DNA from 4 places in the Agarivorans aestuarii genome. Region 2 is predicted to be linked to each of the others. Evidence: predicted binding sites of a transcription regulator. Region 2 holds the regulator's gene; each other region holds the start of a gene.
The links. The regulator FNR, encoded in region 2, switches genes on or off when oxygen is low (the NO sensors DNR and NnrR bind a similar motif). The targets are predictions, from matches to a motif close to TTGATCTAGATCAA.

Region 1 (7,889 bases), 290 kb from region 2:
AGGTAGGTCTGGCACTTTTATTTCAATGCTCATTAAGGCTTCCTTTATTCTTTTTTATTCAACTGTCAACGCATCAGTAACTAGGGCGCGTTGTTGTTTTAAGTGAAGGGACATATACCCAACCGCAGGTGACGCAGATGCTGGTCGACCAGCATAACGTAATTCAGCTCCGGCAGGGATTACAGATTTAAAGTGATGCTGGCTACTATACCAAGCACCTTGGTTAAGCGGTTCTTCCTGACACCAAACAAATCTTTCTACATGTTGATACTGTTCAAAAATTTGTTTCACGTCTTGGTCGGGGAACGGATATAACTGCTCAACACGAATAATAGCTACATCAGTTTGTTGGTTCTTACGGCGTTGTTCGAGTAAATCGTAATAAACTTTGCCTGAACACATTACCACTTGGCGCACTTGAGCTGGATCGATGTCATCTAACTCGCCAATGGCGTTTTGGAACTGCCCTTCGGCAAGTTCTTCTAAGCTAGACACAGCCAAAGGATGGCGAAGCAAAGACTTAGGCGACATCACAACCAGTGGGCGACGCATTGGGCGGACTTGTTGACGACGCAACATATGATAAACCTGCGCCGGTGTAGACGGCACACATACTTGCATGTTGTGCTCAGCACACAATTGCAAATAGCGTTCTAGTCTAGCTGACGAGTGTTCTGGACCTTGACCTTCATAACCATGAGGAAGCAGCATAACAAGGCCACACATACGGCCCCATTTTTGCTCACCAGATGACAGGAATTGGTCAATCACCACTTGGGCACCGTTAGCAAAATCACCAAACTGAGCTTCCCAAATCACTAAGGTAGATGGCTCGGCGGTTGTATAACCATATTCAAAGGCAAGTACTGCTTCTTCCGACAACACGGAATCAAACAAAGCCAGGTGCCCTTGATCTTCTGCTAAATTTTTAAGCGGAACATAGGTAGAAGCATCAGTTTGATTGTGTAATACCGCATGGCGGTGGAAGAAAGTACCACGACCAGAGTCTTGCCCGGTGATGCGAATATTTTGTTTCTCATCAAGCAAGCTTGCGTAAGCTAGGTTTTCAGCAAAACCCCAATCGACAGGTTTTTCACCTAAGGTCATTAAGCGGCGGTCATCGTTAATTTTCTTAACCCGAGGATGCAACTTATGCTCTTCTGGCAGTTTGGTCAGCCTTTCACCAAGATCTTGAATGGTTTCAACAGGTAAGGAAGAGTCGTATTCCATGTCCCATTCATGACCTAAATACGGTCGCCAATCAACACTGTGTTCGGTCATTGGGCGCCATTCTTCAACCACGCAATCACCGTTATCTAGCTGATCGCGGTAGCCATTAACTAAAGCAGTTGCCTCAGCACTGTCTAACTGACCGCGTTCAACCAATACGTCAGCGTAGAATTTACGAGGCGTTGGGTGCTTTTTAATCTTTTGGTACATCAAAGGCTGAGTTGCATTTGGCTCATCAGCTTCGTTGTGACCATGGCGGCGGTAACAAACTAAATCAATCACTACGTCACGCTTAAAAGTGTTGCGGTAGTCCAAGGCCATACGGCTTACAAATGCCACGGCTTCTGGGTCATCACCATTTACGTGGAAAATTGGCGCCTGAACCATTTTAGCGATATCAGTACAGTATTGAGTTGAACGGGTATCACGCGGATTAGAGGTAGTGAAACCAACTTGGTTGTTCACCACAATTCGCACTGTACCGCCCACTTTAAAGCCACGAGCTTGTGACATGTTAAAGGTTTCTTGCACCACACCTTGACCAGCAATGGCTGAGTCACCGTGAATAGTAATAGGTAAACAGTTTTCACCGGCACGGCGATCTTGACGAGCCCGCACCGACCCCATTACAACCGGGTTTACAATTTCTAAGTGTGAAGGGTTAAACGCCAAAGACATGTGTACATTGCCACCAGGGGTAGCAAAGTCTGAGCTAAAGCCTTGGTGATACTTAACGTCACCAGTGCCCCAAGTATCATCATGTTTACCGGCAAACTCATCAAACAACTCTGAAGGGTTTTTACCTAGCACATTAACCAGTACGTTTAAACGCCCGCGGTGAGCCATGCCCACTACAACTTCTTTAGTACCTTGAATACCCGCCGAGCGCACAATCTCTTTTAGCATCACTAGCAGGCTATCACCACCTTCTAGCGAGAAACGTTTTGCCCCAGGAAATTTAGCGCCTAGATACTTTTCTAGACCTTCCGCTGCGGTTAAACTTTTTAGAAAGCGAACGCGGTCTTCTTGAGTGAAGTTGCCCTGCCCTTCAACTGATTCCAAACGACTTTGAATCCAGCGTTTTTCGTCAGTATCGGTAATGTGCATATACTCTGCACCAATAGAGCCACAGTAGGTTTTAAGTAAAGACTTGTGCAAGTCTTTAAGCGCCATGGTGTCTTTACCAATGGCATATGAGCCTACGTTAAACGTTTCTTCAAAGTCTGCGCTATCTAAAGCATGAAATTCTGGAGAAAGGTCGGCAACTCGTTCTTGCTGCCATAAACCTAAAGGATCCAGTTGAGCATGCTGATGTCCGCGAAAGCGGTAAGCATTAATCAACTGTAATACTTTAACTTGTTTGGCACCGTGTTGAGGATCTTCAACCGGAGAGCTAAAACGAGAGGAATCTTTCGCTAGGCGACGAAAGTAATCACGAATAGGAGCGTGAGGGGTATCTTCAGATGTACCTTCCACAGCAGGGAGTTCAGAGAACACCTCCTGCCATTGTTCAGATACAGAAGAAGGATCTTCTAAATATGCCTCATAGAGGTCTTCCACATAGGTCGAATTAGCACCAGCTAAATGCGAGGACTCTAGCCAGGCCTTCATTACGCCATTTTGCATTTAAACGCTATCCCTTTATTTTCTACGTCACTGTATGACTTTATAGGGTTTTATAAAAAAATAGCCATCCTACCGAAGTAAAATGGCTATTTAGAACCAGCTAATTATAAAAATTAACTTTTTGCTAAACAGCCCGTTTTATCAGCATCGACTTAATATGGCCGATAGCTTTTGTCGGGTTCAATCCTTTAGGACAAACACTTACACAATTCATAATGCCATGACAGCGGAATACGCTAAAGGCATCATCTAATTCTGAAAGACGCTCATCAGTGGCCGTATCTCGGCTGTCTGCCAACCAACGATATGCTGCCAATAAGCCAGCAGGACCAACAAATTTTTCTGGGTTCCACCAGAAAGAAGGACAAGACGTTGAACAACATGCACACAGAATACACTCGTACATACCATCTAACTTTTCACGCTCTTCTGGGCTCTGCAAGTTTTCACGAGCCGGCGGAATTTGTTCATCATTAATTAAGAACGGCTTAATACGGGCGTAGTTATCATAAAACTGGCCCATATCAACTACTAGGTCACGCACTACAGGCAAGCCCGGTAATGGGCGAATCACAATGTCGCCCTTACCTAACAAGTCTGACAATGGTGTAACACAAGCTAAACCGTTTTTACCGTTCATGTTTATGCCGTCTGAACCACAAACACCCTCACGACATGAGCGTCTAAAAGCTATGCTAGGGTCTTGTTCTTTAAGCAAAATCAATGCATCTAGCACCATCATATCAGAGCCCTCAGGGACCTCAAGCTGATATGACTTCATATTTGGCTTAGTATCTGTATCCGGGTTATAGCGGTACAAAGAAAAATTAACGTTCATTACCGCCTCCTTAATATGTACGAATTTTAGGTTCGAAAGCTTCACGCAGATTTGGTGACATATTCACCTCACGACGTCCCATAGTCTCTTTAGCTGGATCAAACAATGAGTGGCATAGCCATTGTGCATCATCACGCTCTGGATAATCGAAGCGACTATGCGCGCCCCGGCTTTCTGTGCGGAAGTTTGCAGCATGGGCAGTTGCAATTGCAGTTGCCATCAAATTGTCTAGCTCTAAGCACTCTACGCGCTGTGTATTAAAGTCTTTAGACTTATCGTCCAAACGAGCATTGGCTAAACGCTTACGAATAACTTGTAACTCTTCTAAACCCTTCGCCATAGACTCACCTTCACGGAACACCGAGAAGTTAAGCTGCATACACTGCTGTAGGTCTTTACGAATTTGAACTGGGTCTTCGCCGTCTGAAGTAGAATTTTCCCAACGATTATAACGAGCCATGGCACGGTCTAACTCTGCGTCAGTGGCGTCAGCCATATTTATTTCATCGTTTAGGTATTCACCTAGGAACTTACCAGCAGCGCGACCAAACACCACCAAATCAAGCAATGAGTTACCGCCTAAGCGGTTGGCGCCGTGTACTGATACACAAGCGATTTCACCCACTGCAAACAAACCGTTGATGATTTCATCTTCGCCTTTCTCGTTTTGGGTAATAGCTTGGCCGTTTACATTACAAGGCACACCACCCATTTGGTAGTGACAAGTAGGAATAACGGGGATTGGTTCTTTAACAGGATCAACGTGCGCAAATGTCCGAGACAGTTCACAAATACCCGGTAAGCGGCTCTCTAGAACTTCTTCGCCTAGATGGTCCATCTTAAGTTTGATGTGTGGGCCCCAAGGTCCATCACATCCACGGCCTTCGCGGATTTCAGTCATCATTGAACGAGCAACAACATCACGGCCTGCCAAGTCTTTAGCATTTGGAGCATAACGCTCCATAAAGCGCTCACCGTCTTTGTTTAATAAGTAACCACCTTCACCACGACAACCTTCGGTCACTAGTACGCCGGCACCAGCAATACCGGTTGGGTGGAACTGCCACATTTCCATATCTTGGATTGGTACGCCAGCACGCAACGCCATGCCCACCCCATCACCGGTATTAATGTGGGCGTTGGTGGTTGAAGCAAAGATACGCCCTGCTCCACCAGTAGCTAATACGGTTGCTTTAGCTTTAAAGTAAACCACTTCACCACTGTCGATATCCATTGCAGTACAACCTACAACATCACCGTCAGCATTTTTTACTAAATCTAAGGCATACCACTCAGAGAATATAGTGGTCTTCTTTTTAACGTTTTGCTGATAAAGCGTATGTAACAAGGCGTGGCCGGTACGGTCAGCAGCTGCAGCAGTACGAGCAGCTTGCTCGCCGCCAAACTCTTTAGACTGTCCACCAAATGGGCGCTGATAGATTGATCCGTCATCAAACCGAGAAAATGGCAAACCCATCTTTTCTAATTCAATAATAACTTCTGGACCTACATTACACATGTATTCAATGGCATCTTGGTCACCGATGTAGTCAGACCCTTTAACGGTATCGTACATGTGCCACTGCCAGTTATCTTTGTGTGAATTACCTAACGCAACCGTTATACCACCCTGAGCAGATACAGTGTGAGAACGAGTTGGAAATACTTTTGAAATCAGAGCGCAAGATTTGCCCTCTTCAGAAATTTGTAAAGCAGCACGCATTCCCGCGCCGCCAGCACCGATTACTACGGCGTCAAACTCTCGAATAGAAATTGCCACTCGACTTACCCCCAAATAACAAACAGGCCGGTCGCAACATAAATTAGCGCCAGAACTGTTAAAGAAAACTGTAAACCAACACGTAATGCAGTGCATTTAACGTAATCAGTTAACACTTGCCATAAACCAATCCAGGCATGGATTAGCATCGATAAAAGTGCAAGTAAGGTGAATACTTTGGTTGGAAGCCAAGCAAAAAATCCACTCCAAGACTGATAAGTCACATCATTAAATGCGAAGAAGCCAAGCAAGTAGATTGTATATAGGGTTAAAATAATGGCGGTTGCGCGAATGAGCAAAAAGTCATGTACGCCGCTACGGCCAAAAGTTGCAGCATTAGTTACCATACGATTACTCCCATTAGTACCGCCAGTACAGCAGTGATAATGAATGAGATTTTAGCGCTAGATGAGGCACTATCTAGTTCTTCCCAATAGCCCATGTCCATGATCAAGTGGCGTATTCCGCCAACAATGTGATACATCAACGCGCTAAGACTTGCCCAAATGATTAACTTCACTAAGAAGTTATCCATAATGGATTGCACATTCGCAAAACCTTCTGCTGATTGAAGGGATTCAGCAAGTAGGCCTAACAAAATAGCCAAGGCGAAAAAAGTAATCACACCGGAAACACGATGCAAGATGGACGCAATTGCGGTAATGGGAAATCTGATGGTTTGTAGGTCGAGGTTTACTGGTCTTTGTTTTGTTTTCACGATTCTCTGCCCACTCAGGTCCTTGAGTATTATTATGGTTATAAAGTGAGGCTCTGGACAGAGCAGCGAGTTGCGATAATGTTAATTTTGTGAACTTAAGGCCTAAATTAAGACTAAAGTATAAAAACTAACATTTATATTGCGCAAAAAATGCTCGGACTAGCGCCATACTTCGAAGAAAGTATAACGCCCACATTATACAAATACAATTAACATTTCCTTCATTTAGCTAATTTAGCGCAACGAAACAGCCAACTTAAATCGAAAATTTAACATAAACGCTATAAGTCACCATATTTCACAACCAGAGCCAATTGACATTGGACCTTGATCTAGGTGAGAATGTGCTGCGCTTTGTATCCAAAAAAACAATACAATTAGAACAAGCAAGGGAGACGTGCTATGGCTGACAATAAAGCCACCCTAACGCTGCCAGGCCAAGAGGCATACGAGATGCCGATTATGTCTGGTACAGCAGGACATGACGTAATTGATGTTCGTACACTAGGTAAGAAAGGGTATTTCACTTTTGATCCAGGTTTCTTAGCGACAGCTTCATGTGAATCAAAAATCACTTATATTGATGGTGAGCAAGGTATTTTGTTACACCGAGGTTACTCAATCGAGGACCTAGCAAAACATGCTGATTATCTTGAAGTTTGTTACATTCTTTTGTTCGGCGAACGACCAAACGTTGAGCAATATGAGAACTTCAAAACCACTGTAACGCGCCACACCATGGTGCACGAGCAGTTAATCCACTTTTTCCAAGGTTTCCGTCGTGATTCGCACCCTATGGCGATTATGGTGGGTGTAGTAGGCGCATTGTCTGCTTTCTACCACGACTCGATGGACATCTCTAATGAGCGTCACCGTGAAATTGCAGCTTACCGCTTGATTTCGAAGATGCCGACATTAGCAGCAATGAGCTACAAGTATTCCGCTGGCCAACCGTTTGTTTACCCTCGCAACGACTTAAGCTACGCTGCTAACTTCCTTAATATGATGTTCTCAGTACCTACTGAAGAATATAAGGTAAGCCCTGTTGTTGAACGAGCAATGGACCGTATCTTCACTTTGCACGCTGACCACGAGCAAAACGCCTCTACCTCTACAGTGCGTTTAGCGGGCTCGTCAGGCGCTAACCCGTTTGCTTGTATCGCTGCTGGTATCGCCTGTCTATGGGGACCTGCTCACGGCGGTGCCAACGAAGCGTGTCTAACCATGCTAGAAGAAATTGGCTCAGTAGATCGTATCCCTGAGTTTATTGAGCGCGCTAAAGACAAAAATGACCCATTCCGCTTAATGGGCTTTGGTCACCGTGTTTACAAAAACTATGACCCACGCGCTACAGTAATGCGTGAGAGCTGTCATGAAGTGCTCAACGAGTTAAACATCGATGATCCACTACTAGACGTAGCGATGGAATTAGAACGTATCGCGCTTTCTGACCCTTATTTCAAAGAGAAAAAACTATTCCCGAATGTAGATTTCTATTCAGGTATCGTTCTTAAGGCAATTGGTATTCCAGTAAGCATGTTTACTGTAATCTTTGCGCTATCTCGCACAGTAGGCTGGATAGCCCACTGGAAAGAAATGATGGAAGAAGAAACCCAACGTATCGGTCGTCCTCGTCAGCTATATACTGGTGAACCACACCGTCCGTTCAAGTAATACTTCTTACTTAGCGCCATAAA
Region 2 (7,889 bases):
TAGTGCCTAAGTTGGCTATGCGGATTGATGAGTCCGGTCAACAACAAAAGGTTGCAGCGAGCCAGCTTAAACATTCAGACATCATCGTCATTTTGCCTGGCGAGGTGGTGCCAGCCGATGGACAAGTGGTGTTTGGAGAAAGTGAATTTGATGAGTCTTCACTTACTGGCGAATCACTACCTATTACTAAAAAGCACGGTGACAAGGTATTTGCCGGTACGATTAACCATGAACAAACTGTTCATTTAGAAGTAGAAGCGGTATCGCAAAATACCTTTATCGCTAATATCATGCGTTTACAAGAGCAGGCGCAAAGCGAAAAACCTAAGATAGCAACAATAGCCGATAGCGTAGCCCGCTATTTTGTTTTTGGTTTGCTGGTGATCGCCGCGCTCACCTACACCTACTGGCATTTTCATTCACCAGAAGATGCCTTTTGGATTACCCTTGCTGTTTTAGTTGCTACTTGCCCCTGCGCCTTATCGTTAGCAACACCTGCTGCATTGACAGCGGCCACCCATAAATTGTCTAAAACAGGCTTATTGGTTAAACGTGGGCACGTATTAGAAAGCCTGGCTAAAGTCACGTCAGTGGTATCTGATAAAACAGGAACACTTACCGAGGGCAAGCTACAAATTAAACACGTTAATACCCGTGATGATGTTGATGAGACGACAACGCTTAACTTGATTGGTGCTTTAGAAGCACAAAGCTCCCATCCAATTGCCAATGCCTTTAGCGAATACCAGAGCTACACGGCAAAAAATATAGAACACCATACTGGCTTAGGTTTAAGTGGAGAGGTAAAAGGCTTACAGCTCAAACTAGGTAAAGCGTCCTTTTGTGGTCAACCAGCCGAACCAAAAGCTGGAATGCTCGAACTAGTATTAATGGTCGATGATAAGTTAGCTGCCAGAGTTTATCTTTCAGATACCATCAAAAAAGACGCTGTTAGGTTTTCTCAAGGTTTAAAAACTCGAGACATCTCGCTTTCAATGTTAACTGGAGATGACTCTGCACAAGTGGAATATGTTGCAAAACAGTTACATATCACCGACATCTCCAGCGGCGCTTTACCTCAGCAAAAACTTGAAGTGGTTAGAACTAAAACGCAAAAGTCCCCTCACCTGTTAATGCTTGGCGATGGAGTAAACGACGGCCCAGTTTTGGCTGCTGCACCGCTGTCGGTTGCTATGGGTTTAGGCACCGACATCGCAAAATCTAGTGCAGACGCGGTGTTGCTCGGCAGCAAACTTACTACCTTACTTACTGCAATGGACCTTGCTAAAAAGACAAAAAAGATTATTGCGCAAAACCTCGCGTGGGCCTTGGGGTATAATGCCCTGATATTGCCCTTGGCAGTAGCAGGTATAGTTACACCCTATATGGCCGCTATTGGCATGTCGTTATCATCCCTGGCGGTACTCACTAATTCCTTAAGGTTAAACAAGCAATGAGTATTATATTTGTCTTGATCCCCATCGCCCTCATCTTTGTATGTGTAGGAATTGGTATTTTTTTCTGGGCTGTTAAAAGCGAACAATTCGAAGACTTAGACCGCCAAGGTATCAACATACTGTTTGACGATAAAAATAAGAGCAAACATGACGATGATCGCCCAAGCTGATTTTGCTGCTGCATTTATCACTGGTTTATTAGGCGCCACGCACTGCATAGCAATGTGTGGCGGCATCGCTTGCATCTTAGGGTCTCGCGCAAACAATTCCTCCAATAAGTTTTTAGTAAGTATCGGTTTTAACCTAGGCCGCATCCTAAGCTACTCGATTGCCGGTGCTATTGTTGCCGGCTCTATTCAAGCCATTAGCCAAGTTCATCGCTCGGTTTATATGTTGGTTGGTTTGCAATGGTTTGCTGCAATAATGCTCATCTTACTGGGCATCCACCTTACTCGTTGGTGGTCCATTCTTACTCCCCTAGAACAACTTGGAAAAGGTTTATGGTCAAAGGTACAACCTAGGGCAAGTAAGATGTTAGCACTACAACATCCAGTAGCCAGCCTACCTTTAGGCATGTTATGGGGTTGGCTACCTTGTGGTTTGGTATATTCAACTCTGGTATTAAGTGCTAGCCAAGCACATTGGCTAAACGGAGCAGGCGTGATGTTTAGTTTTGGTTTAGGTACATTTAGTGTGATGTTGCTGGCTGTATTACTGGGCCAACAATTGACTAAACTAATGACAAATCGAATATTACAAGTGTTTTCAGGATTGAGTGTTTTATGTCTGGGGATCTACCAAGTTGTTACATTGTTGTAGCAATAGATCTAGAAAACTTATTACATAAAGAGTAGAATTGCCTCGAACTCCTATAGCATAGTTTGAGTATGAGCATTAACCCAAAAGCTAGTCAAAGAATCCAAACTGGTGGATGTGAAATCCACTGCCAAGATTGCAGTATCGCCCAGTTATGTATCCCTTTCTCTCTTAACGAGACAGAGCTAGATCGCTTAGATAGTATTATTGAGCGTAAAAAGCCTATACAGAAAGGTGAAGAAATATTTGCTGCTGGTGATAAGTTAAAAAGCTTATACGCCATCCGCTCTGGCACAATTAAGTCCTATACCATTACCGAGCAAGGTGATGAACAAATTACCGGTTTTCATTTAGCTGGAGATTTAGTTGGTTTCGATGCCATTAATAACCAAGAACACCCTAGTTTTGCGCAAGCGCTAGAGACATCGATGGTATGTGAAATTCCGTTTGATACCATGGATGAATTGTCTGCCACCATGCCAAAATTACGCCGTCAAATGATGCGCTTAATGAGTAACGAAATTGTTGCAGACCAAGAGATGATTTTGTTACTAAGCAAGAAAAATGCTGAAGAACGCTTAGCTGCCTTTAACGGTTTATCGCAACGATTTTCTGAACGAGGCTTCTCGCCTAGAGAGTTTCGTTTAACAATGACGCGTGGTGATATCGGCAACTATTTAGGGCTAACTGTAGAAACCATCTCCCGTTTACTTGGTCGTTTCCAAAAAGCAGATATGATTGGAGTAAAAGGCAAGTATATCTCAATAACAGACCGAGACGCTCTCCGCCAACTAGCTGGTACCAAACAAAGCTAAGTATCTAATAACACTGACCTGATTTACATCAATCTATGGTAAAAAAATCTAGGTCAGTGTTAACTATCTCTAATTTATTTCCTACAAAATGAGCTAAAGTTAAGTAGCTATTCCAGACGATTCTAGGAGCTGCTTTATGATTAAGTATCGTAATATTTTGGTGGTTATCGACCCCCTTCACGACACCCAGGCGGCTTTGTCTCGTGCAGTGTTTCTTGCACAAAAAGAAGACAAGGCAAAAATCAAAGCTCTACTCACTATTTATGACTTTTCTTACGAAATGACCTCCATGCTCTCAGGCGAAGAACGTGAAGCAATGCGCTCAGGCGTTATAGAGGAGCGTAATGTTTGGTTAAATGAAGTAATTGCTGCAACAAACACCGCTGGTATAGAAATAGAAACTAAGGTAGTTTGGAATAATCGATTATACGAAAGTGTCATTGAAGAAGTACTCGACTTTGGTCACGACCTAGTGGTGAAAGCGACACACCCCCACCCAACTTTACAGTCTATTATTTTCACACCTAACGATTGGCACATTTTGCGCAAATGCCCTACGCCAGTATTGATGGTAAAAGAGCATGATTGGCCAACGGAAGGCAAGATCGTTGCTGCGATACACGCTGGTGCCGAAGACGAAGAGCATCACAAGTTAAATGAACGAATAGCAAATGAAGCAAAAGATCTAAGCAAGTTACTCGATGCTAATTTACATGTAGTTACTGCCTATCCAGCAGCTCCGGTGAATATTGCCATAGAGTTACCAGATTTTGACCCGCTTAAGTACAACAAGAACGTCATGGAGTTCCACAAAACCGCACTCAATAAGTTTGTAGAAGAACAATTTGAACAAGCGGTTACTACACATCTAGAAGAAGGCTTACCCGATGACGTTATCCCCGAGGTGGCAAACGATATAGATGCTGAAATCGTTATATTAGGCACCTCTGGCAGAAGCGGCTTTAGTGCGGCACTTATTGGTAATACAGCTGAACATGTTATTGACCAATTAGACTGTGATTTATTGGCGCTTAAACCGCAAAACTTTGTGAGTCCTTTTCAAAAATAGATAGTGCTTAACTAACGTAAAACATTGCTTAAGCAAAGCGGGGTTATATAATAGCCCCGCTTTTTTATTGGGAACACACTATGTCAGTTACAGCAAAACAACAATACAACCACAACAAACTACAAAAGCGACTTCGTCGTCATGTTGGTCAGGCAATTGCCGACTACAATATGATTGAAGATGGTGACAAGGTAATGGTTTGTTTATCTGGTGGTAAAGACAGTTATGCAATGCTAGACATACTAATGAACTTGCGTGCTCATGCCCCGATACACTTTGATATTGTTGCCGTTAATTTAGACCAAAAACAACCGGGCTTCCCAGAGCACATATTACCCGAGTACCTTGACGGCCTAGGTATTGAATACAAAATAGTAGAAGAAGATACTTACTCGATTGTTAAAGATAAGATCCCAGAAGGTAAGACAACCTGCTCGTTATGCTCGCGTTTGCGCCGTGGAATATTGTATCGAACGGCTACTGAGCTTGGCGCTACAAAAATAGCCCTTGGCCATCACCGTGACGATATTCTAGAAACGCTATTCTTAAACATGTTCCATGGCGGCAAGCTTAAAACCATGCCACCAAAACTTGTTAGCGATGATGGTAAGCATGTGGTTATTCGCCCGATGGCCTATTGCAAAGAAAGCGATATGGAAAAATATGCTGAGCTAAAATCTTTTCCTATCATCCCCTGTAACCTTTGTGGTTCACAGGAAAACCTACAACGTCAGGCAATTAAACAAATGCTAAATGACTGGGAAAAGCGATTTCCTGGTCGAATTGAATCAATGTTTAGGTCTGTTCAAAATGTTGTGCCTTCACACTTACTAGACCATCAACAGTTCGACTTTAAATCAATAACTCGTGATAGCGGGGTTATTGATGGTGGTGACATTGGCTTTGATGCTCCAGAGTTAGAAGACCAGCCAAGCCAACAAAGCCAGGCTGGTATTGTGCAAGTTGTTGAGCTTTAACCCGCTATAATCGGTGTGCGGGTTGGCCAAATTTTTTGGTTAACCCTCATCATTTGCTGTAACTCTTCAACGTAGGCTTGACCGCGTTCAGAATAACTACTCAGTTGAGTCGCGAGCTCTATCGCATTTAATTCTCCGCTAGCACGAGCTTGATTACGTTGCTGCTGGAAGCCTTTGTAAGCTGGATGACTGTTTAAATTGTTCATATAAACGCTTACAGACTCATACACACTATTAAACCTTCTTACTTCGTGATTAGCACCATCGTTACGGTTTAACGGAACCAAACCACAGCCTTTTTTATAACACCATTGACCAAATAAATTATTACCTTCGCGAGCAAATCGCGAGGTTCCCCAAGCAGATTCATTCGCCGCCTGTGCCAATACCAATGCTGGTGGAATTAAATCAACTTTAACTAACAATTGTTGTATTTGAGTGTTCGCATCCAGTGATTGCTCTACTCGATATAGTTCACCAAGTTCGTTTAAGGTTTGTTTCTGTTTGTTTGAGAGGGCTGAGCTCTTAGCTAACTTTGCGGCTATAGCTTCCACTTCTGAGCGTTGCTGTAATATTTTGCTATTGCTTGCTTCTATTAGCGGAGTAAGAAAGTTGGTAAAAGTTTGCTTCTTCTGTTGAACATTTTCTATTTCGTGCAGTGGAGGTAAATTTTGTGATTGTGCTTGCTGCTCTGGGGATTGTTCACAAGCAATCAAAAATGCTGCTAGTAATCCCGCTAAAATAATTCTTTTCAATTATTAACTCTTAGTTCTGAAGTGAGCTCACTAAGAAACTCAGGTACTAATTCGCTGGCGGGGCCGTAATAACGTTCGCCAAATTCGCTTTGCATTTCCGATGGCTCTAAGTTTAATTCAATAGTGCGCGCATCATGGCTCGCAGCTTCGTGAACAAACCCTCCGGCTGGAAAAACATGACCGGAAGTACCGATCGCCATAAATATATCACAGTGATTAAGTTGGTGATAAATTCTATCTAAACCAATTGGCATTTCGCCGAACCAAACAACATGAGGTCTAAGTCGCGTCGGAAATTGACAACAGGTGCACAACACGTCACTACCTAAGTCTTCCTTCCACACGGTTGTCTGATTACTAATTGGGCACCGTGCTTTTAGTAATTCACCGTGCATATGCAACACATTCTTACTGCCTGCTCGTTCATGTAAATTATCGATGTTTTGTGTAATAACTAGCAATTCGATGTCTTGATGCTTCTCAAGTTCTGCTAAGGCAAAGTGAGCTGGATTAGGATGAACATTGCCGTCTTGTAACTGCTTACGTCGTAGATTATAAAACTGATCAACAAAATCTGGTGAGCGTTGATATGCCTCTGGAGTGGCAACATCTTCTACTCGATGCTTTTCCCATAAGCCGTCTGCATCTCGAAATGTTTGAATACCTGATTCAGCAGAAACACCTGCCCCGGTTAAAACAATGACATTTTTTTTCATATTCATCTTCTTTTCATCTGATTCAGGTACAAGCTACTATAAATATATAATAAGACAGCATAAGACCCCATCCTACTTAAGTTGTAACAGTGTTCATCACGCAGCCTTTTAACTAAGTATTAACATACTAGCTAGTAGGAATTTCGACATAAACTAAAATATCTAGTTTCTACTTCCATTGTGACATTCAAAATCAAACTTTTGCGGCATATCTCGCTTTTAACACTTTTAAGGTAACTAAATCAGGGAATTATCATCAGCTGTGCTAATCTTGATCTAGCGCAATAAAAACTTGATAAGCCAGAATGTCTACCGGCTTGATACTATATTCATATATATTGAATAGTTTTGCGCTAGTGGTCAGTTATTCGGCATTCTACCGCGATTACGGTGTTACAATAATGTTGACACCCAATATTTGAATGTTTATGTTGTTATTGGCTCAAATTAGCACTCAAGCAAATTATTCGAGTGATATACCCCACAATAGAAGACAAACTGTACAGGGAAGAAAACATGTTAAAAAACACGCATATTAAAGCTGCTGTTGCTGCTGTTGCACTAGCCTTTGCTGCTAACGCAAGCGCTGCTGAAGGAACGTTAGACAATGTGAAAAGTAAAGGTTTCTTACAATGTGGCGTTAGTACTGGCTTGCCAGGTTTTTCAAACCCAGATGCTGACGGCAACTGGCAAGGTCTTGATGTAGACGTATGTCGCGCAGTAGCTGCGGCCGTTTTAGGTGACGCATCTAAGGTTAAATATACTCCCCTTACCGCCAAAGAGCGCTTCACTGCACTTCAATCAGGCGAAATTGATATCCTTTCTCGTAACACTACTTGGACGCTAACACGTGATAGTTCACTAGGTTTGAACTTTGCCGGTGTTAACTACTATGACGGCCAAGGTTTCATGGTAAGTAAAGAGCTGGGTGTTTCTTCAGCTAAAGAATTAGATGGTGCAGCTGTTTGTATCCAATCTGGTACTACCACTGAACTAAACCTAGCGGATTACTTCCGTGAGCACGGTATGAAATACACTCCAGTAGTATTTGATACTTCAGACCAAACAGTTAAAGGTTTTGAAGCAGGCCGTTGTGACGTTCTAACTTCAGACCAATCTCAGCTTTATGCTCTACGCATTAAGCTAGCTAAACCAGATAGCGCGATGGTTTTACCTGAAATCATTTCTAAAGAGCCTCTAGGTCCTGTTGTTCGTCAAGGTGATGACCAATGGTTAAACATTGTTAAGTGGTCTCTATTTGCAATGATCAATGCAGAAGAATAT
Region 3 (7,889 bases), 140 kb from region 2:
AAACCACGTTGTTTTGCATCTTCTGGGTGGATAAACAATACCGCATCAGGGAACGCTCGATATAGCTCTGGAACTCGGCGCGTCATAGAACCTGAGTGCCAATGTTCTAATACGCGACCAGTGCTTAACCACAGATCGTATTCTTCATCTGGAGACTCAGCCGCAGGTTCGTAAGGCGTAGCAATAATTAGTGCCTTGCCATCGGGTTTACCGTAAAAGTTAACCTCTTCACCAGCTTTTACATAAGGGTCAGAGCCTTCACGGAAACGCCAACGTGTTTCTTCGCCATTAACCACAGGCCAGCGTAAACCACGTACTTCATGGTAAGTATCAAATGGTGCTAGATCGTGGCCGTGATCGCGACCAAACTCAGCGTATTCTTCAAATAAACCTTTTTGAACGTAGAAACCAAAATCTTTTGCTTCGTCATTGAGCTCGGCGTTTACTTGTTCAACAGGGAATTGATCAACTACGCCGTTACGGAACAAAATGTCGTATAAGGTTTTCCCTTTATATTCAGGTTTTTTAGCTATTAACTCTGCAGGCCACACTTCTTCAACCTTAAAGCGCTTAGAAAATTCAACCAATTGCCATAAGTCTGATTTAGCTTCACCCGGTGCAGATACTTGCTGGTGCCAGAATTGGGTACGACGCTCAGCGTTACCGTAAGCGCCCTCTTTTTCTACCCACATTGCTGTTGGTAAAATAAGGTCGGCTGCTTGGGCAGTAACTGTTGGGTAAGGGTCGGATACCACGATAAAGTTTTCAGGATTGCGGTAACCAGGCAAACCCTCTTCATTTATATTTGGCGCGGCTTGCATGTTGTTATTACACATAACCCAGTAAGCGTTCAGCTTGCCGTCTTTAAGCATACGGTTCTGCAATACAGCGTGGTAACCAGGTTTAGGCGGAATGGTTCCTTCTGGTAGCTTCCAAATGTCTTCTGCAATTTTGCGGTGTTTTGGATTAGCCACTACCATATCAGCTGGCAAGCGATGCGAGAAAGTACCCACTTCACGGGCGGTACCACATGCAGATGGCTGGCCAGTTAGTGAGAATGGGCTGTTGCCAGGCTCTGAGATTTTACCGGTTAACAAGTGAATGTTGTACACCGAGTTGTTTGCCCATACCCCACGAGTATGTTGGTTAAAGCCCATGGTCCAGTACGAAGTGACTTTAACATTTGGATCGGCATAATCTTTCGCTAGCGCTTCCAATTTCTCGGCAGGTACGCCAGAAAGCTTCGCCACCGCTTCGACATTATAATCTTGCAAAAATTCGCGATATTCGTCGAAACTCATATCGGTCATTTTTCCTGAATCAGGGTTAGCCGCAGCTTTTTGTAATGGATGCTCTGGACGTAGTCCGTAGCCAATATCTGTTTCACCGCGTTTGAAGTGAGTATGTTTGTTTACAAAGTCCCAATTAACTTTGTCATTCTCGATGATGTAGTGCGCGATGTAGTTAAGAATTGCCAAATCGGTTTGTGGCGTAAACACCATGCCGTTATCAGCTAATTCAAAGCTGCGATGTTCAAAGGTAGACAGTACGTGAACTTTAACGTGTGGCGCAGACAAGCGGCGATCGGTTAAGCGAGACCACAAAATTGGATGCATTTCAGCCATGTTTGAGCCCCAAAGCACAAACGAATCTGCAGCTTCAAGGTCATCGTAACAGCCCATAGGCTCATCAATACCGAAGGTGCGCATAAAACCACCAACAGCCGAAGCCATACAGTGACGCGCATTAGGGTCGATGTTGTTAGTTAAAAAACCGGCTTTATGAAGTTTAGCAGCAGCGTAACCTTCCCAAACGGTCCATTGGCCAGAGCCAAACATACCTACTGAAGTTGGCCCCTTATCGGCAAGTGCTTTTTTCCACTTCTCAGCCATAATATCGAAGGCTTGATCCCAAGATACTGGAGCAAATTCGCCATTTTTATCAAACTTGCCGTCTTTCATCCGTAACAAGGGCGTTGTTAAGCGGTCTTTGCCGTACATGATCTTAGAAAGGAAGTAACCCTTAATACAGTTAAGGCCTTTGTTCACTGGAGATTCTGGGTCACCTTGGGTGGCAACCACTTTGCCGTTTTGAGACCCCACTAATACGCTACAGCCAGTACCACAAAAACGACAAGGAGCTTTATCCCATTTCACTTTTGTTTCTTCTGACGAAGTAATTAAGTTGGTGGCACTTGCTGGCAAACTAATACCGGCAACGGTGGCTGCGGCACTTACCGCATTCGCTTTAACAAACTGTCGGCGAGTCCATTTCATGATACTTCCTCATTAGCTGGTTCAAATTGGTGAAATACTAGGTTGCTGCTTAGTACTGCTTCCAATTTTCCGATGTCTTCTAGGGTGGTGACGATGTTATTGCGTGTCTGACTTTCGATAGAAACAACGATTTTCCCCTCGGGGTTAAAACCGTGTACTTCTAGTCCTTCCAGATCGCTAATTTGGTCGATGACTTCTTTAATACGGTCTGGTTGGCACAACACCACCGCACTACTAATATGGTACTCTTCGTTCATCCAACTTCCTTTATTTCAATGGCTTGGCTTGGACATACTGAAATACAAGCACCGCAACTGTTGCAGTGCTCAGAATTAATTTTTACCTCTGCTTTTCCCGCTAGTAATGGCTTAATGCTAATGGCCCTTTGCTCACAGGAATCACTACACGTTCGGCAATAAACACCGTTTTGTGCCAGACACTTAGAGGCATTAACGTCAACAGAATTAGACCAAGCAGGTTGCTGCTTCGGGTGAAACAAAGACTCGGGGCAAGACGTTGCACAGTCGTAACAAAATGTGCACTCACCTTTGGTGAAATCAACTGCTGGAAAACCGCCATTACCCTTAACAATAATCTGTTCAGGGCATGCTTTGACGCATTCTCCACATTGCGTACAACCAGACTCTATTGTCTTCTGTAACCAAGGTAGAGAGTGATGTTGTTTACTGCGAAGCGCTTTGTTAGTACTAAACATACGACGTTTAGACAGGTCTACAGACATCAGTTTTCCTTACGAAATCAGGCTTTAACATTACTGGTAAAACCACCCTAAATTTCTTGGGGTTAAGCGTAAATTTTATTAACAATCAAAAACATACCCCTTAAGGGGTGTTTGCTCAAATGATTGATTTAGATCAAGTATAGTGCGTGATTTCTATCACGCACTAAAACTTATCCGCCTATTGATGCGAGATGTGGAGTAGCGCCGGTATTACCGTCGTGAAGGAAATGACTAACTTTTTTAGTTTGTAATGCATCTTCAATACGCTTACTTAATACGTCTATTTGAGATGGGTTTTGCAGTAAGTCGCGGAGCTCTACTCCCTCTTCCCCAAATAAACACAAATGCAGTTTACCTTGAGAAGAAATGCGTAGGCGATTACAGGTAGCACAAAAATCCTTGGAATAAGGCATGATAAGGCCAATTTTGCCGGCGTAATCAGGGTGCTGAAAGACTTGAGCAGGCCCAGCGTTATGCGCTCGAATTTGCTGCTCCCAACCTTCGTTGAGTAGCAGTTGTTTAAATCCAGAGCCAGCAACATGATGTTTGTGGAAATAATCGGGCTGATCACCCATTTGCATTAACTCAATGAAACGGACTTCAACCGGGCGGTCTTTAATCCACTCCAAATACTTTCGAAAGTTTTGCTGGGCCATCTGCTTTATGAGCACAGCATTGAGTTTTACCGCAGTAAAGTCTTGCTCTAGTGCTGCATCAATTCCGGCCATCACTTTAGTGAAAGTTTTGGTACCGGTGATTAACTCAAACTGACGTGGATCTAAACTATCAACACTTACATTTACATGAGTAAGCCCCGCATTACGCCAGCGCTTAGCGTTATTCGCCAGTTTAAAGCCGTTGGTAGTCATCGCAAGTTGCTGAATGCCGGTAGTATTTGCGCATACTTCCATGATCTCGACTAAATCTTTTCTTAGGCTTGGTTCTCCGCCGGTAAGACGAATTTTGTTTGTGCCTAATTTAGCGAAGCATTCAGCAAGCTGAGCTATCTCAGATAAATTGAGATTACTATGGGGCGTTTCGCAATGATAACCATCAGGTAAGCAATAGTTACATTTGAAGTTACATTCGTCGGTAAGCGACAAACGCAAATAGAAAAATTTTCGGGAAAATGAATCCGATAACATAAATCAACCTTTCCAAATGCGGGAGGCAAAGCCATTTCTGAACTCTACCCTGCTTAGTCGATGCTAAGGGCCTAAACGCCATATCATTGTGACTTAGGTCGATTTAGACTTCGGTGATACTTTAATGCTATGCAATAAATCTTAATTTGTTAAGTGCTTTCTTAAACGGTTACACTTGCTTTGTGATATTAGTTGGATAAGCTTGTTGAATTAAAAGGACTTATTTTTGAAACGTTTTTTTGGTAAACGCTCGATTGGCACAGCGGTAATCCGCTTGTTAAGTGTGATGATGTTTCTATTTGCCCTAGTGGCGATTGGCTCCTTAACCACATTAGTAAACAGTCTAAATGATGCAGAAGCGATAAATATTGCTGGGTCTTTGCGTATGCAGAGTTATCGAATGGCACACGCCTTAAACGTTTACGACAAACAAGTAGAACGAAAAATGCAGCAGTTTGAGACCTCACTAAACAGTGATGCATTAACTAAGGCTGCAAAACACAACGATGTGATCGCGCAGCGTTACCTCGAAGTAAAACAACGTTGGGTACAGCTTAAACCTTTTGTTATCGAAAAGAACATTGATGAATTTGACCACGAGATCGTGGGATTTGTCGACCTAATCGACCAATTTGTAGCAGAAACTCAGTATAACTCCGAATCCAAAGTCTTCTCTCTTACCCTGCTTCAATTAATCGCTTTTGCCATCATTACATTTATCGCTGTTTATACCCTTTGTTACATTCAACGAAATATTTCAAAACCCATTTACCGATTGGTAGAAGCGGCCAAACAAGTGCAACAGGGTGATTTTAAAATATCAGTCCCAACTACCTATGCCAGTATTGAAATGGAAACCTTGGCCAAGGGCATAATGTCTATGTCGCAAGACTTAGATCACTCTTACCAAACCCTTGAAAACCAGGTTAAAGCTAAAACCAAAGAACTACGCCGTGCCAACCGCGATTTAAACTTCTTATATAACCTAGAGCAAACTCTGTTTAACAGTACCCTAAATGAAGAGCATTTAGAGCAGTCGCTAAAGTTACTTTGCGAAACTCTAGGAATAGAGGGTGCCAAACTATACATCGACAAGTTAGACATAGAGGTAGAGTTACAGCACCAAAATGTGCAATTTGAAGAACCAATATCTTTACAACTTAACCAAGAGCAATACGGCTCTTTACAGTTGCCAACGGTCCCTCAAGACAGAGCGGCGATTGTTACCAGTTACTGCCGCACCGTGACAAAAGTTCTGCGTTTTGAACAAAGCTTGTTACAAAAACAAAAATTGTTGCTAATGGAAGAACGCGCCACTATTGCTCGAGAGTTACACGACTCCTTGGCTCAAACCTTATCTTACTTAAAAATTCAAACTAGCTTATTACAACGCCAACTTAAGCAAACTCCCTGCGATTGCCAACAAAGCATGGAGATTAGTGAAGAAATACAATCGGTACTAAGTGCGGCATACATCCAACTGAGAGAGTTACTTTCTACCTTCCGCTTAACCATTAAAAGTGCCCTGTTAGTTGAATCACTACAAGTATTAGTAGAAGAGTTAAACACCCAGAACTCTCAAGTCATTGAACTTGAGACAAATATATCAAACGATATGGTTGAAGCTGATAAGCAAATTCACATAATACAAATTGTTCGAGAAGCGATCATAAACGCTTTAAAACATGCTGACTGTGATAAAATTTGGGTTAAATGTGTTGGCGACTCTGAGCTTATTTCTGTTGAAGTAGCAGATAACGGCTTACAGGGCGGCAAACTAAAACAAGTTAACGACCATTACGGACTGCAAATTATGCAAGAACGTGCTCAGCGTTTAGATGGAGATATTCGTTTTGAGCAATCGTTGTCCGGTGGTGTTTCGGTAAAACTCACCTTTCCTAGAAAGAGTAATTAAGGATCTTGCAAGCTATGAGCGACCCAATCAACATTCTTGTTGTAGATGACCACCCGTTAATGCGTAAAGGCATTGTGCAGTTTTTGAGCATCGAACCTGAGTTTAACGTTGTTGCTGAAGCAGGCAGCGGTGCTCTGGCCGTAGAACTTTGCAGCGAGCTAGAACCCGACGTGGTGCTATTAGACTTGAACATGAAGGGCTTATCAGGCTTAGATACTTTAAAACTGCTTCGTGAAAAACAGGTTAGCTCTACCATCATTATTCTCACCGTGTCAGATTCAAAGCAAGACGTTATTAATCTAATTAACGCTGGGGCCGACGGCTACTTGCTTAAGGATATGGAACCTGAGCAGTTGCACGAACAACTAAAACAAGCTGCAGCCGGTAAACAAGTTTTAAGTGAAGAGCTAATGCCCTTCCTTAGCTGTTTGCACGAAACTGACGAATTTGCCGAGAAACTAGAATCCGTTACCAAACGTGAACTACAAACGCTTAACGAGATTGCTAAAGGCGCTAGTAACCGCGAAGTAGCATCAACGCTGAAAATTACCGAAGGAACGGTGAAAGTGCATGTGAAAAGTCTATTACGCAAGCTTAATGCAAAATCACGAGTAGAACTCACCGTGATGTATCTTGAGCATATAGCTTAATTATTATGATTAACGCGCTACTTATAAGCGAAGCCGCTTGCCTTTTTTTGGCGATGAGCTTCGCATTAAGGGCGATGTTTTTGCACGCAAAACGCCATCAAGACTGGTTAAACCCTTTAAGAATGTTTTTTAAACCGGTTAACCATCTAAACGCTGACGAATATTCTCTGATCAGATGGGCAGTCTACGCCCTAGTAAGCTGCGTAGCTTTAGACGTACTTAGACACTTGAAATAAAAAAAGCGGCTTACGCCGCTTTTTTTATTAACGCGTTTGCTTGAACTGTTTGTTAGTAAAACGTGTTGCAGCAAAGTTGCTGTTTTTCGCCCCTTTGTAACCACGATTACCAGCACCACGACCACCGCGCTTATTATCTGCAGGCACTAAATGATGCAAGCCGCTGCCAATAAGCTTAGTTAAGCCCATATTGGTTAAGCCTTCTCGAATAATTGGCCAGTTTTTTTCATCATGATAACGCAGTAAGGCTTTATGCAAGCGACGCTGACGGCCCTTCTTGGCTACCGATACACGCTCGCTAGTATGACTCACCTTATGCAGCGGATTACGCTCGGTGTGATACATAGTTGTAGCGTTAGCAAGCGGTGATGGATAGAAGTTCTGTACCTGATCAAGTCGAAATTTGTTCTTCTTCAACCACAATGCCAGTGTCACCATGTCTTCATCTTTAGTGCCAGGATGCGCCGAGATAAAATAAGGGATCAAGTACTGCTTTTTACCGGCCTCTTTCGAGTATTTATCAAACAGCTCTTTAAACTTATGATAAGTGCCCATACCCGGTTTCATCATCTTAGATAACGGGCCTTCCTCAGTATGCTCTGGCGCAATTTTTAGGTAGCCACCAACGTGGTGTAACGCGAGTTCCTTAACGTAACGAGGGTCTTCAATGGCAAGGTCGTAACGCACACCAGAAGCAATAAGAATCTTTTTGATCCCTTCCACCTTTCGAGCCCTACGATACAGGTCGATAGTTGGTGTATGGTCGGTATCCATGTGATGACAAATAGTCGGATAAACACAAGACAAGCGGCGACAAGTTTCTTCGGCTTTTGGGCTTTTACAATTTAGTCGATACATATTGGCCGTTGGGCCACCTAAATCAGAAATAACGCCTGTAAATCCAGGAACTTGATCTCTGATCTGC
Region 4 (7,889 bases), 2.1 Mb from region 2:
TCGGCATAAAGGCAGTTGTTAAGCCACCAACGGCTAAGGCGGTAAGGGTCATCTGCGTTGTGCCACTTAAGGCAGACACCGTGCCAGCTTGCCCCGAAAAGTGTCCAAACAGACCAGATTGAGAAATAGGATAAATAGCTCCTACGCTAATGCTGATCAAACTCATCGCTACTATCACCCAAATTAACGTGCTTGCATGAGTGAGCAATATAAAGGCTGCAATAAAAGGCAGCAACGACGCTAGCAGCAAAATGTGTTGCTCTGGCCAGCGACCGTTAAAGCGGCGAGTAAAAGCACTGCCCAAAGCCAAGCCTGCAGCAGGGATTATCATCACTAAACCAAAATCATCAGCCGACAAACCAAAGCCATGCTGCAATACAAAAGGTGCGCTACTAATCATGTACATCAAACCAATGCTGGCGATCCAAGCAAAGCTAGAGTAATGAATAAAGTGGCGATCGAAGGCCAAGCTTAAGTAGTCGTTTGCCACACGGTTCAAGTTTAGCGGCGGGCCAACTTCTGTTTGGGTTTCTGGCAATAGCTTGGCAGCAATAATCAGTAAACTCGCGCCAGCAATACCTATGATCACAAATAGATAGTGCCAGCCCCAATAAGCCGTCACTATGCCGCCTATAACCGGACCTAAAACGGGAATAACCGACGCCGCCATGCCCAACCAAGCAAAACCATGCTTTAGCTCTTTACCGCGGTAACTGTCACTAATTAAACAGCGGGCCAGTATTTGGTTACTGCCTGCGCCTAAACCTTGAATAAGTACACCAGCTAATAACAAATCAAGATGATTAAAGCCCAAAAAGGTGAGTAGATTACCCAGCAGGAAGACTGCCTGCCCCATCCAAAATACCCGTCGCCTGCCATAACTATCGGCTAGCGGGCCATAAAATAGTTGGGATATGCCTAAGCCTAAAATAAACACCACAATAAGGCGCTGCACTAAATGCTCTTCTACCGCAAAATGCGTGGCCATTTCTGGTAAGGCAGGCGCCAGCAATCCATTGGTTAACTGGGAACAAGCAATAAAGGCAATAGAAAAAAACAGCGGGACTCGCGAATAGCTCACTAATAAACTCCAATACATCAGCGTTCTTCATTGTAAAACAAAGCCAAAAGCGGATAATCATTCATCAAAGACATGATTTATTTCCCAGCAGGAAACAATTAATCAAAGAGGCCGAATATGGATTGGTTGAACGCGGTGCAAACTTACGTAGCAGTGGTGGAAAGCAGCAGCTTTGTGCAAGCAGCGCAGCAACTCAACATTACTACCTCAGCCTGCAGTAAACGCATCTCTTGGTTAGAGTCACAATTGCATTGCCAATTGCTATTACGTACCACTCGCAGGGTGCGCACCACCGAGCAAGGCCAGCAGTTTTATTTGCAAAGTTGCGATTGGTTAAGCCAGTTCAATAATATGCGCCAACAACTTGGCCCCTCTAGTCTTGGCTTAACAGGCAGCCTCACTATTGGCGCTCCTGCGGTGTCGGGCAGTTTATTTGTGACGCCCTTAATAGCTTCGTTTTTACCAAAGCATCCGCACCTTAATATTGAGTTATTAGAGGTAGAGCCAGGGGAAATTCCAGATTTATCACTCGACATTGTAGTAACGCGCCAGTTAGACAATTTTGATAGCACTAGCTATCGCATGCTGCATCTATTTAATTACGCGGTGAAGTGTTTTGCCAGCCCCACATTTTTAGCCGGCTGCGGCCCAATACAAAGCGCAAAGCAACTGCAAGCTCTACCGCTATTGTTGGTGCAAGGGCAAATCAAAGCAGGCGGTGTAAAACTAAATGAAGGCACTGTGCTTAACCAAGCTTGTCGCTTTGTTACTCATGACCCTATGGCAGCCATTCAAGCAGCTGTTCACCATATGGGCGTAGTATTAGTATCAGAAGATCTGGTACAACAACATCTATTAGACGGGAAGTTAGTTGAAGTGCTACCCGGCTTATTGTCTGAGCAACGCAGCGTATGCGCCTATTATCCAGCTCAGCGTTTCGAAAACCCCAATATCAGCGCCTTTTTACAGCACTTACGTGAACAAAGCCAAGGCGGTACTCCGCTTAACTAATTTCTATTTGCTGCTTTTCACTCACCTTAGCAACAGCTTTGGGCGCTTTAAGCATTAACAGGCCGTTGACTAATTCAGCGCTAATATCCTCAGCTTGAATTGCTTTACCAACATTAATGTTTCTGCGGAAAAAGCCACTGCGGCGTTCTTTACGCAGTACACTGTCACCCTGCTGTTGGTGTTGCTGCTCAATTTTGGCTTGAATGCTCAACACACCATCGTGTAGCTGCACATCAATATCTTCCTTAGCCACACCAGGTAACTCGGCAACAAATAAGTAGCTATCTTCTTTGTCGATGATATCGACACGCGGTTGGAAAAACCCATCATCACGCATGGCAAATTGTGGGCTAAAAAGCTGCTCCCATAAATGGTCTTCTCCAAACCAATGATCTCTAGGTAACATGTTCATAATAAGCTCCTTAGTTAGAACCAACACTAAACAACAGCTTACTCAATTTAATTTTAGTAGAGACAAACTGGCCTAACAGGAAGTTGAGGCCAAAATAACTAGCGAGTTTGACCTAAAGCAAACTCATCGATAACTATTATTTTGAGGCTAAGAAAAGGTACAAATTATGCGGTAGGAGACGGGCATAAAAAAACCGCTAGCCAAAGCTAGCGGTTTAGGATGTAACAAGCGTTAGTTCGAGTCACGAGTTAAAAAGGCAACTACGGGGTAGTTTACTCGGCCGCTTCAACATCTGATTCGCATTCTTTTGCTTCAATATCTTCACTGATTGGAAGGCGCACAAAAAAACCTTTACCAGTTGCAAAACAACGCATCGTTTGTTGTTGGTCTTGTTCCATTTAGATAAATCTCCTAAGTTGTTGCAAGGGTGAAAAAGTTAAATGTTATGTTTAATTTCTCGTTATATTTTGCTTATTGCCACTTGCGTAAGTAAGGCTAGCTAGTGAATAAAAATTGCACAAGAAATAATCAGTAAAAATTCCATTTAGCCAAACATTTCTTGATCTAGCTCAGTCTTGCGGGAGGTAATCTATAGGCTTTTGCTAGAAATGTGAAGTACTAATTTACCACTTTGGGGATGCAAGCCAAATCCACAAAAAATAATACCCATAAAAAACAACAACTTAAAAACAAGGCAAAATATAAGAAAATATTACTTATAGCTTTTTGGCATGTATAAAATGTGTTTTATATCTGTTTGGCTATATTCGGGTTAAGCCGAGAAAATAACAATAGATGAATCAGTTACTTACACCGAGCTATCATTCAAACAAAGCCTAGTGAATAATTATTCAAAATAGTAACTAATGACATAAAAGACAGTTATAAAACTAGAGCGCAGGCCGCTCACAGGCTAGGCTTAGCGCTTTTTGATTTTTACGAAATCGAAGAAAAGCCATAATGCAATAATGGTTGCCGACACCACCACGCCATATTCTAGATAAAGGTGGATATAACCGAGAAAAAAGCTTACTGCGGGTAAAACTAATACAAGCATTAAGGCCAACAACAAATAGCCCAAGATAATCTCCTCTTTTTTTAGGAGTATATCCTGATGATTTACCCTCAAGCCATATCAAAATTAACATTTCGTGAAGGTTTTAATCTGCTGGGAATTAAAGAAGAAGAAATAGCGGTTTAGAAAACCTGATTTGATAATACTAAAAACAGCAAAAGCCTAAGTTTATTTACCCAGAGCTGGCTATAAAGTAAACACCGGCATTGCACTTAGCATCAACAGTGCTCATCAAGATAGATGGCCAGTTACTCAAAGTAAGACTTTAGCTGCAGCTGTACGTGGCCATCTTTCCATACTGTGGTGTCGATTTGCGTTTTGCAAATTGCACACAGCGTTTTGTTCGACAAGGTTAAGTGGCCCGACAAACGGTTACCTTTGGCACGAAACAACAAGTTATTTTGCGCTTGCCAGCGCACTCCACCACGCCAATTTGCACGCCATTGCGGCACTTGCTGGTAACGTAAAAATTCAGATTGCTCGGTAGTATTAGTAGGAAGCTGATTACTGCTAGCGCTGCGAGCACTAAAATGCTGTTCTTGTAACCAATTAATATCATTGAATAAATCACTAGAAGCTTGAGGTTGTTCGAGCTCGTTCTCAACACTAAAGTCGAGCGCCAGTTTAGGCTTTGCCTGAACCATGTTTGCCAACACCAATACTGCAATCATTAACGATAATGCAATACCCATAACAACCTCCAACGCAACGTTAGTTTAGTGAACTACTTCCTCTTATGGTTTGGTTTACATCTCGCACCTTGCCAAGCTTGGTAAGGTGCTTTTATTAAAGAGTAGTAGACGCAATGGGTTCTTGCTATTTCCATGCCACTACTAAGCTTTTACACAGGTGCGCGTTACATTCTGCTAACTTTATTCAACCTAGGCATAACCTATCACACCGATAAACTTTACAAATTGGTTTGACCAATGGAAATAAGCGATACTTTTGTGCGAAGTTACTTGACTGTTAGGCCGTAGTTTTCTTTCATACACACCAAATGCGAAAAATTAGCTAACATGCAGTAGCTAACAAACATTTAATATGCAGCGACGTGTTGCCAACACAGCAACTCAACATAACAACCATTAGCAGGAACACACTATGCAAATCGGAATACCTAAGGAGATCTTCGACCAGGAGAGCCGGGTAGCCGCCACCCCAAAAACCGTAGAGCAGTTGCTTAAACTAGGCTTCTCTGTGGCAGTGGAAAGCGGTGCAGGAACAGCAGCCAGCTTTAATGATGATGCTTATAGCGAAGCAGGCGCAGAAATTGTAAGCAAAGAGCAAGCATTTCAAGCTGACCTCATCTTTAAGGTTAACGCTCCACTAGACGGAAGCGACAACACCACCGACGAACTTTCTCTTATAAAGGAAGGCGCAACGGTAGCCAGTTTTGCATGGCCTGCACAAAATCCAGAATTGCTTGAAAAATTTAAAGCAGCCAAGGTTAACTTATTAGCCATGGACATGGTGCCACGGATTTCTCGTGCTCAATCATTGGACGCACGTAGCTCGCTAGCCAACGTAGACGGCTACCGCGCAGTGGTAGAAGCAGCCAACCACTTCGGCCGCTTCTTTACCGGTCAAATTACAGCTGCGGGTAAAGTACCACCAGCTAAAGTATTGGTAATTGGTGCAGGTGTAGCCGGTTTGGCTGCCATTGGTACCGCTGGTAGCTTGGGCGCCATTGTTCGCGCCTTTGATACTCGCCCAGAAGTAAAAGAGCAAATTAACTCTATGGGCGCCGAGTTCCTAGAGCTTGATTACGAAGAAGAAGATACTGGCAGCGGTGACGGCTACGCAAAAGAAATGAGCGCAGCCTTTATTGAAGCCGAAATGGCCTTGTTCCGCGAACAAGCCAAAGATGTAGACATCATCATTACCACCGCATTAATTCCAGGCCGCCCAGCACCAAAGCTGATTTTGGCCGACATGGTTGAATTAATGAAGCCAGGTAGCGTAATTGTTGATTTAGCAGCAGCCACTGGCGGTAACTGTGAGTTAACCGAGCCTGGCGAAATTGCCGTTAAGCACGATGTAACCATTGTCGGCTTAACCGATATTTCTCGCCGTTTGCCTGCTCAAGCTAGCCAACTTTACGGCACCAACTTAGTAAACCTACTTAAGTTACTTAGCCCAGAGAAAAATGGCGAAATCAACATCGACTTCGAAGACGAAGTTTTACGTGGCGTAGCCTCGGTTAAAGATGGCGAAATCACTTTCCCACCACCAGCAATTCAAGTAAGTGCTCAGCCTCAAGCCGAAGCACCAGCTGCAGAGCCGGCTCCAGTGGAAGAAGAAAAACCAAGCAAGCCTTGGCTAAAACCAGTGCTAGCAGCAGCCGGTGCAGCCGCTTTTGCTTGGGTAGCCGACGCAGCACCAGCAGACTTTGTACAACACTTCACTGTGTTCTTGCTGGCTTGTGTAGTGGGTTACTACGTAGTTTGGAACGTAACACATGCCTTGCACACTCCATTAATGAGTGTAACCAACGCCATTAGCGGCATTATTATTGTGGGCGCCTTAGTCCAGATGAAAGCCGACACCTCCTGGGTAGTACTACTGCTCTCGGGTATCGCCGTGCTTATCGCCACCATTAATATCGCCGGTGGTTTTACTGTGACTCAGCGGATGCTGAAAATGTTCCGTAAAGACGACTAAGGAGAAATAGTCACATGTCTCAAGGTATAGTTTCTGCAGCGTATTTAATCGCTGCCCTATTGTTTATCTTCAGCCTAGCCGGCCTAAGTAAACAAGAAACCGCTCAGCGCGGTAACATCTTTGGCATCATCGGTATGGTTATCGCCGTACTCGCCACATTAGCTAGCACCCAAGTAACCGGCGGTAGCTGGATTATTACCCTAGCCATGGGTATTGGTGCCGCTATTGGCATCCGTTTAGCACTTAAAGTTGAAATGACCGAAATGCCAGAGCTGGTTGCTATTTTGCACAGTTTCGTAGGTATGGCAGCAGTATTGGTTGGTTTCTCAAGTGCTATCGACCACGGCTCGTTAATTGATTCAGTTACTGGCTTAATTGACCCAGTAGCAAAATCTATTCACGACGTAGAAGTATTCCTAGGTATCTTTATTGGTGCAGTAACCTTCACCGGTTCGGTAGTAGCCTTTGGTAAACTTCGCGGCCTTATTAGCAGTGCCCCTAAAGCCCTACCAGGCGCTCACTGGTTAAACTTAGGCATGATTGTGGTATCAATCTACCTAGGTAGTGTATTCATGGACAGCGGCTCTATGTGGCCACTGGTTATCATGACCTTTATCGCCTTTGTATTTGGTTACAACCTAGTATCTGCTATCGGCGGCGCCGACATGCCAGTAGTTGTATCGATGCTTAACTCATACTCTGGTTGGGCAGCAGCAGCGGCAGGTTTCATGCTAGGCAACGACTTGCTAATTGTAACCGGTGCGCTAGTAGGTAGCTCGGGTGCGATTCTGTCTTACATTATGTGTAAAGCAATGAACCGCTCGTTCATCAGCGTAATCTTAGGTGGCTTTGGCTCAGAAGGCGGCACAGTTGTAGCTAGCGACGTAGACCAAGGCGAGCACACCGAAGTGCAAGCTGAAGACGTAGCCGAAATGCTAAAAGACGCAAACGAAGTGATTATCGCCCCAGGTTACGGCATGGCAGTAGCACAAGCCCAATACCCAGTAGCGGAAATTACCAAGCAGCTACGTGATAAAGGCATAAACGTACGTTTTGCTATTCACCCAGTAGCCGGTCGTTTACCAGGCCACATGAACGTATTGTTAGCCGAAGCCAAAGTCCCTTACGACATCGTAATGGAAATGGACGAGATTAACGAAGACTTCGCCTCTACCGACGTTGTGCTAGTAATTGGTGCTAACGACACGGTTAACCCTGCAGCTAAAGAGCCAGGCAGCCCAATTGCTGGTATGCCAGTGCTTGAAGTATGGGATGCGAAGAAGGTAGTAGTATTTAAACGTTCAATGGCGACTGGTTATGCTGGTGTTCAAAACCCATTGTTCTTTAAAGAGAATACAGACATGTTGTTTGGTGATGCTAAAGAAACGGTTCAGAAGATTCTTTCTCATATCTAATCAGATAACTTGTTAAATATGAAAGCCGCTCATTGAGCGGCTTTTTTGTTCTTCTTGAAATCTACTTTTGTTAATCAAATACCTTACTCTACATTTCGGTATTTTGACGCTAATAGTTTATCTTAAACAATTAACGTTGGTGTTCGCTTCACTTGCGGATTTCGCCCTGACGGCGACTTCCTTTTTCTTTGAACAGCCAAAGAAAAACTAAGGAAAAAGAAAGGCTGCCCC

Region 1: a site for FNR is predicted at 6,520-6,533, ahead of gltA (citrate synthase). Genes of this name have one in related genera too.
Region 3: a site for FNR is predicted at 3,142-3,155, ahead of napF (ferredoxin-type protein NapF). Genes of this name have one in related genera too.
Region 4: a site for FNR is predicted at 2,612-2,625, ahead of K5609_RS01235 (Hsp20/alpha crystallin family protein). Genes of this name have one in related genera too.

What each region holds. Positions count from the first base shown of each region.
Region 1 covers NZ_AP023033.1:2,611,821-2,619,709, forward strand. Annotated here, with positions in the region: gene odhB (2-oxoglutarate dehydrogenase complex dihydrolipoyllysine-residue succinyltransferase) at 1-33, opposite strand, end outside; gene sucA (2-oxoglutarate dehydrogenase E1 component) at 55-2,856, opposite strand; gene K5609_RS12155 (succinate dehydrogenase iron-sulfur subunit) at 2,981-3,694, opposite strand; gene sdhA (succinate dehydrogenase flavoprotein subunit) at 3,705-5,474, opposite strand; gene sdhD (succinate dehydrogenase, hydrophobic membrane anchor protein) at 5,480-5,821, opposite strand; gene sdhC (succinate dehydrogenase cytochrome b556 subunit) at 5,815-6,195, opposite strand; gene gltA (citrate synthase) at 6,595-7,866, shown strand.
Region 2 covers NZ_AP023033.1:2,323,696-2,331,584, forward strand. Annotated here, with positions in the region: gene K5609_RS10840 (heavy metal translocating P-type ATPase) at 1-1,457, shown strand, start outside; gene ccoS (cbb3-type cytochrome oxidase assembly protein CcoS) at 1,454-1,627, shown strand; gene K5609_RS10850 (sulfite exporter TauE/SafE family protein) at 1,605-2,276, shown strand; gene fnr (fumarate/nitrate reduction transcriptional regulator Fnr) at 2,345-3,088, shown strand; gene uspE (universal stress protein UspE) at 3,225-4,157, shown strand; gene ttcA (tRNA 2-thiocytidine(32) synthetase TtcA) at 4,238-5,134, shown strand; gene K5609_RS10870 (glucosaminidase domain-containing protein) at 5,131-5,889, opposite strand; gene cobB (Sir2 family NAD+-dependent deacetylase) at 5,886-6,605, opposite strand; gene K5609_RS10880 (amino acid ABC transporter substrate-binding protein) at 7,122-7,889, shown strand, end outside.
Region 3 covers NZ_AP023033.1:2,468,251-2,476,139, forward strand. Annotated here, with positions in the region: gene napA (periplasmic nitrate reductase subunit alpha) at 1-2,276, opposite strand, end outside; gene K5609_RS11585 (chaperone NapD) at 2,273-2,533, opposite strand; gene napF (ferredoxin-type protein NapF) at 2,530-3,018, opposite strand; gene moaA (GTP 3',8-cyclase MoaA) at 3,189-4,163, opposite strand; molybdenum cofactor riboswitch at 4,153-4,291, opposite strand; gene K5609_RS11600 (type IV pili methyl-accepting chemotaxis transducer N-terminal domain-containing protein) at 4,390-6,078, shown strand; gene narL (two-component system response regulator NarL) at 6,093-6,728, shown strand; gene K5609_RS11610 (YgiQ family radical SAM protein) at 6,992-7,889, opposite strand, start outside.
Region 4 covers NZ_AP023033.1:257,074-264,962, reverse strand. Annotated here, with positions in the region: gene K5609_RS01245 (multidrug effflux MFS transporter) at 1-1,099, opposite strand, end outside; gene K5609_RS01240 (LysR family transcriptional regulator) at 1,199-2,092, shown strand; gene K5609_RS01235 (Hsp20/alpha crystallin family protein) at 2,085-2,504, opposite strand; gene K5609_RS21805 (hypothetical protein) at 2,777-2,902, opposite strand; gene K5609_RS01230 (hypothetical protein) at 3,424-3,585, opposite strand; gene K5609_RS01225 (hypothetical protein) at 3,828-4,271, opposite strand; gene K5609_RS01220 (Re/Si-specific NAD(P)(+) transhydrogenase subunit alpha) at 4,684-6,243, shown strand; gene pntB (Re/Si-specific NAD(P)(+) transhydrogenase subunit beta) at 6,258-7,658, shown strand.